DNA from 2 places in the Limnobacter sp. G6BE5S genome. Region 2 is predicted to be linked to the other one. Evidence: predicted binding sites of a transcription regulator. Region 2 holds the regulator's gene; the other holds the start of a gene.
What was found. Region 2 encodes sigma-54, which starts transcription at its own class of promoters, with help from an activator protein. Its sites were predicted from a motif close to TGGCANGNAANCTGCTTT; they were not measured.
Positions count from the first base shown of each region.

Region 1: a site for sigma-54 is predicted at 1,739-1,756, ahead of pedF (cytochrome c-550 PedF). Genes of this name have one in related genera too.

Region 1 is NZ_JBZFLM010000003.1:99,762-103,127, forward strand. Features, by position in the region: gene ACVL1J_RS06195 (4Fe-4S dicluster domain-containing protein) at 1-3, opposite strand, end outside; gene ACVL1J_RS06200 (substrate-binding periplasmic protein) at 250-1,122, opposite strand; gene pedF (cytochrome c-550 PedF) at 1,240-1,695, opposite strand; gene ACVL1J_RS06210 (sigma-54-dependent Fis family transcriptional regulator) at 2,012-3,366, shown strand, end outside.
Region 2 is NZ_JBZFLM010000001.1:127,858-131,223, reverse strand. Features, by position in the region: gene ACVL1J_RS00625 (PTS sugar transporter subunit IIA) at 1-11, opposite strand, end outside; gene hpf (ribosome hibernation-promoting factor, HPF/YfiA family) at 122-451, opposite strand; gene ACVL1J_RS00615 (RNA polymerase factor sigma-54) at 492-2,012, opposite strand; gene lptB (LPS export ABC transporter ATP-binding protein) at 2,025-2,780, opposite strand; gene lptA (lipopolysaccharide transport periplasmic protein LptA) at 2,777-3,358, opposite strand; gene lptC (LPS export ABC transporter periplasmic protein LptC) at 3,355-3,366, opposite strand, start outside.

The DNA.
Region 1 (3,366 bases), on a different contig from region 2:
CATCCCGTTGTTCCTCGCTTCTTTGGTTATTTGTTTTGGGCACTACGTACATGCCTTCTTATGCAATAAGCCTGCCAACTTGAAAACAAAATTTCAACGGCTCTCGGCAACACTTTTCCGAGTTTTTGCACATGGGGTTTTCCCGGTGCAACACAGTTGTTTCAAATTGGTACAACTGTTGCAATAAAAAAGCCCCGCATCGTAGCGAGGCTTTTTTTGAACGAATGACCTGAAATGAGTTCAGCCTGATCAGGGCCTCATGTACTTCACGCCGTATTTTTCAAAGATTTTCTGAAGCTCGCCACTCTCCTTTAACTCATTCATGGCCACAGTCAGTTTTTCAGCCAACTCTTTGTTGGTTTTTTTAGTGGCCATGCCCACGGCCCAGCCTTTGGGTGGCAGTGAATTATGCGGCACCTTGGACACGTAATAATCAGCCTTCTTGTCCGGGTGCTGGTGCAAAGCCCATTCAAGCTCGGCCCGGGTGGCCATCACGGCCACCAACTCACCGTTCACCATGGCATCCACTGCTTCTTTAGGGGTTTTGAAGTTCACCAAATTGTCGGCATACGCAGCGCCATCGGCGCCCGCCAACATAATGCTTGGCAAAGCAGCCGCTTCAGCACCAATTTTATTGCCCGCTTCCGAGAAAGGCTTCAGGCTATCCAGCGTTGGTAACTTCTTCACGTTACGCGCTACGAAAATGTCGTCGCGTGTGTAAGGTGAGAAAAACAAGGCCTGATCTTCTTTTTGCATGATGTATGCATCCACCGGCGCATGCATCAAAATATCGGCAGGCGCGCCGGCCAGGTAGTGCCCACGCGTCACCATATTTCGAATGTCGTCCGAAAACTCTTCATCCTCGGTAAAGGCACGCACCCGCAAACCCAGGCCCAGCTTGGCCGCCAGGGCTTTGGCGATATCAACATCAATGCCTTTCCCTTCATGCGAATAAGGGGCCAAGTAATTGTAGACAGCCACTGTCAACACGCCCGAAGCCTGCACTTTGGCCCAGTCGCTTAACTCTTGCGCAGCCACGCCAAGCTGAATGGAAAAGCCCAGCGCGACAGCACCGAACCATTTGATCAAAGGGAATTCACACGTTGATTTAAACGCATTCATAGGGTCTCCTGATGCCGTGCCTTGGATGCACTTGTTTTTTTGAATGGATACTGAACAGATTGGAGGGATCGCCTTATTCAAGCAAGCGACCCGCTCCACGCGACCTTGAAAATCCAGTTATTCGTATTTACGAGTTTCAACATAAGCCTTGATGGCCCAAATCGCCTCTTGGCTCAGGATGCCTGCAAACGCAGGCATATACACCCGGTCACCTCGTACCTTGCCACCCAGCACTGAATTGCGGAAATAAACATCCATCTCAGCCTTGCATTCTTGCTTTGCTTTCTTGCCCGCAAAAGAATCACACTCGGTGTTCATTTTGCGCAGATCAGGAGAAATACCTCCACTAATGGCCTCCAGACCGTGACAGCGGGCGCAATTCTGGTTGTAAGCTGAGCTGCCCACGCGAATCGCTTCTTTGTCACCGACGTAAGGGTTCGTGTCCAGCATCTCTTCGCCCAAAGGCTTCAAGGTAGATACATCCACAACCTGAGGTGTTACATCACCATGGGCCATTGCCACGGAAGCGGCAATCGAAAAAATTGTTGCCACAAGGGCTTTACGAACTAACATCACAACTCCTGTATTTCTAAGAATGATTCAACACGGGGTAGGTACTGCAATCCCCATGCCACCCTATTCATTTGAATTTGTGAATTAGTTTTACCAATTGTTACAAATCGCCAACCCTATGGCCTCACCGTTTTATCTGTGCTACTTTTTGTCAGAAGGTGTTTCATTCTGAAACACATTGGATTGAGTTGGCACAGTGCTTGCATTGGGCAACATAGCAGCTGAAACATCAATACAACCAAAAACATTCAGCGCTTCAAGTTGCACCCAAAAACATACTTATAAAACGCAGCACCACAAGAAGCAGGAGACATGGATGACTTTCTTATCCGAGCGGGATGGCGGCAGCCTCGCATCCAACGCCCAAGTGATAGAGCTGATCGACCCGGGCACGGAGGGGCACCTCGAATTCATTCGGCGTGCGCACCAGCGTTCCACGGCCGCAGGGCTGGACACCACGTCCAAAGTGGACATTGCCCCGCCACCCGGCAGCGCACTAAAAGAGCTGATTGAAAAGAACAACCGGCTGAAGTCGTGCGCCCTGCCATTCATGGAAACCTTGTACGAACAGGTTGTGAACACGCACAGCATGGTGTTGCTGACAGACGCCAGCGGTACGATCATTGAATCACTGGGCGATGATGATTTTCTGGTCAAGGCGCAGAAAGTCGCCCTGGCACCTGGCGTAACCTGGAGCGAAGAACACAAGGGCACCAATGCCATTGGTACGGCTCTGATCGAGGAATTGCCCACTGTGGTTCACGGCCAGGATCACTTCCTGGACGTTAACCGTTTTTTGACCTGCTCGGCTGCTCCGATTTTCGACCCCAATGGCGTGGCCATCGGGGTGCTCGATGTGACTGGCGATTACCGCAGTTACCACCGCCACACCATGGGCCTGGTACGCATGTCGGCGCAAATGATCGAAAACCATTTGTTCAACAGTTCGTTTCAAGACGCGATCATTGTGCAATTTCACCAGCGCGGCGAGTTTCTGGGTTCCGTGGTTGAAGGTGCGGCGGCCTTCTCGCCAGCCGGCAAATTTCTTGCCGCCAACCGGGCAGCCATGGTGCAATTCGGCATGTCAGCCAATGCCCTGAAAAGCCACACCTTCAGTTCACTTTTCGGCATGCCTTTGTCAGCCTTGATTGACCATTACCGCACCTGCAACCCAATCCCCTTGATTCTGTGTTTGCACAATGGCAACCAGGTCACAGCGCGAGCCAGTTTGGGCAGTGTGGGCCGAGGCCGTATTTTCGACTCGGTGGGTTTGGTCAAAAACAATTGTGATGCGGCTGTGCTGCAAAACCCAACGCCGACCGCGCAGAAAGCCAACACAACCTGCCAGAAAAGCCATCACCTTTCCAGCCTGAAGTACCTGAACACAGGCGATCCACAGGTGGCAAAAATCATCGAAAAAGTGGGCAAGGTCATCGACAAAGACATCCCCATTTTGATTCTGGGTGAAACGGGCACAGGCAAAGAAATTCTTGCGCAAGCCATCCACAACGATTCGCCCCGGGTAGACAAACCATTTGTCGCAGTCAATTGCGCATCGATTCCTGAAACGCTGATTGAATCCGAGTTGTTTGGCTACGAAGACGGCGCATTCACCGGTGCAAAAAAGAAAGGTTCACAAGGCCGTATTTTGCAAGCCAACGGTGGCACTTT
Region 2 (3,366 bases):
ATCAAGTTCATCGCTGTTGATTCCTGAGACCCGCTTCTAATCGTGGGGCCGATTATACGCCATAAAAACACAAAAGGCGGATTGAAGTCCGCCTTTTGAATTTCCCTGAAATTACAGTGGTTTATTCAGCTTCTTCTACCACTTGGTGTTTTATGGGCGTGTGATTGTGATTGGTAAGTTTGTCTTTGTGCCGCAATACCTGGCGATCGAGTTTGTCGGCCAGCGCATCAATGGCTGCGTAGAGGTTTTCATGACTTGATTCAGCGTGTATGTCTTTGCCGCGAACGTGCAGCGTAACATCTGCCCTTTGAACCAGCTTGACCACCGAGATGGTCACCGATGCATCAATGACGTGATCAAAATGCCTTTTCACCCGGTCCAGTTTTTCAATTACATAATTTCGAATAGCTGGGGTAACTTCCAGATGATGACCATTGATGTTCAAGTTCATAAGGTATCTCCTTTCGTTGCTGCGGGGGGAAGCTTTAACTTTAAAGCGACTTACGCATGTTCACCGGGGGTATTTTCAGTGATTCCCGGTATTTAGCGACCGTGCGTCTTGCGACCACGATGCCCTGTTGACCGAGTAGGTCGGCGATTTGGCTGTCAGATATCGGCTGCTTGGCGTCCTCCGCAGAAATCAGTTGCTTGATGAGTGCACGGATGGCCGTGCTGGAAGCTTGCCCACCTGAATCGGTGGAAACATGACTTCCGAAGAAATACTTTAGCTCAACCAACCCATAGGGCGTCAACATATATTTTTGCGTGGTAACCCTTGACACGGTCGATTCATGCAGTCCCAGTAAATCAGCAATTTCCCGCAGAACCAAGGGTTGCATTGCGATTTCGCCATGATTGAAGTAGCCGATTTGTCGTTCTACGATCGCTTGGCTCACCCGTAAAATAGTGTCAAATCGCTGTTGAACGTTTTTTAAGAGCCACCGGGCCTCTTGAAGTTGCGCGCTGAGTTGTGCGCTTTGACCACGGTGAGACCTCAGGATCGAGGCGTACATTTCATTGATTCGAATTTTGGGCATTACATCGGGGTTGAGCTGCACATGCCATTGTCCACTGAGTTTTTTAACAATGACATCGGGCACCACATGATCGTCGTCAATGCGCCGAAAGCGCGCGCCGGGAAAAGGTTCTAGCGAGCGGATTATTTGATGGCAGATCTTTAAAGTGTCTTCGTCGACATTCAGGGCTTTCTTCAGTTTGGTGAAGTCACGCTGGGCGAGCAAACTCAAATGGTCGCGGATAATGTGTTGGCAGTTGCCGTACAGGTTTGTTTGGCAAGTAATGTCCCGGCGCTGGGCCAGTTGCAGCAACAGGCACTCTGCCGCATTGCGTGCGCCCACGCCGGGTGGGTCGAAGCTTTGCAGCAGGCGCAGTGCCGCGCTCAGTTCTTCAAACTCCAGGTCGGGTTCGTCCTGCAAGGTTTCCCACAGGTCTTCAAGTTCAACGGTCAGGTAGCCATCGTCGCTAAGGTAGTCGATCAGCCACAGCACCAGGTTTTTGTCGCGTTCGCTGGCCTGCGTCATGCGCAGCTGGTCGATGAGGTGTTGGTGCAGGCTGCTGTCGGGCGCAGCCAGTTGAAGGCCGGGTTTTTCTTCGTCGCCATCGGCACCTGCGCCGCTGTTGTCGCGCCAGTCACCTTCCCAGTTGTCCTGAATGGAGTCGATGGTCTCGCGTTGAACAATTTCTTCGCTTTGGTTGTCTTGTTCAGCTTGTTGATCGCTGACGGGCTCACTGGCTTTGCGTGGGTCCGGTTCGGCTTCGAAGCTGTCGCCCTGTGGCTCGTGCAATTCGCCATTGCTGCTGTCCAGGCTGAGTGTACGTTCGCCTTCAACAGCCTCTTCATCGGCCAGCTCGAGTAGCGGGTTTTCGGCCAGTGCCTGTTGAATTTCCTGCTGCAGTTCGAGTGTGGACAGTTGCAGCAATCGAATGGATTGCTGAAGCTGCGGCGTGAGCGTGAGATTTTGGGAAACTTTAAGCTGAAGGGATTGTTTCATGGGGGCTCAGCTTTACATCCGGAAGTGTTCGCCGAGATACACGCGGCGTACATCGTCGTTCTTCACAATTTGTTCCGGACTACCCGAGGCCAATACTCGACCTGCACTGATAATGTAAGCACGATCGCAAATGCCCAGCGTTTCGCGCACGTTGTGGTCGGTGATCAACACGCCAATTCCTTTCGATTTCAGAAAGGCCACAATGCGTTGAATTTCCAGTACGGCGATTGGGTCTACGCCTGCGAAAGGCTCATCCAGCAAAATAAAGCGGGGTTGGCTGCCCAATGCGCGCGCAATTTCCAGGCGGCGGCGTTCGCCACCTGAAAGTGAGGCGGCCAGCGAGGTGCGAATGTGTGAAATTTGCAGGTCGTTGAGCAAGTCTTCAACCGCTTGGTCCACCGTTTTGTCTTTGGGCGGATTAATTTCCAGTACAGCGCGAATGTTTTCTTCCACCGTCAACTTGCGAAATACGGAAGCCTCTTGGGGAAGATAGGACAGGCCCGCACGCGCACGTTCATGAATGGGTTGAAGCGTGATGTCACGGCCTTCGAGGCAGATATTGCCTTCGTCGGCGCTGACCAGGCCCACGATCATGTAAAAGCAGGTGGTTTTGCCAGCACCATTGGGGCCCAGCAAGCCAACCACTTCACCGGTGTCCACATGCAGTGAGACATCTTCAATTACACGCTTGCTGCGGTAGGCCTTGCGCAGGCTGAGTGCCTGAAGTCGGCCCTGACCAGTCAAGGTTTGAGCGGGGGTGTTACTCACTTGCTGCCCCCTTTTGGCGCTGGTTCGGGCGCTGGTGCAGGCGCTTGGGTTTTCGGCTTGATGACTGCCTGCACGCGAGAGGATCCGCTGCTGTTGGGCGAGCCCACCACATTCAAAAATTCGGTGTTCTGTTCATAAGTAATTTTGGTGCCGGAAATTGATTCAGTCAGCTGACCATTGGTGCTTTTCTGAATGCTGGCTGCGCCGGTCAGCGTAACAATCGATTTGTCGCCGTCAAATTCAATCGTGTTGCCAGTGCCGTTGATCAGCAAGACTTCATTGGGGCGTTCAGAGTCGCGTTGTTGTTTGAAGCGGGCGGGTTTTCCTTCCACTGTGGCGAATTGGGTGCCGTCGCTGCGTTCAGTCAACGTGAGTTTGTCGCCGCGAATCACAAGGCTTCCGCGCGTTAGTAACACATTGCCTGTAAACACGTTCACGTTCGACTTTTCGTTGTACGTCATCTGGTTGGCGTCGATGGTGGTAGGTTGCCGTTTGTCAGCTTCCAGTGCGTGCACGCTGACCCCGAAAGCCAGTGCCTGTGCTGCCAGTGCCATGGAAATCCAGTTGGAGCATTTCATCGTTTTGC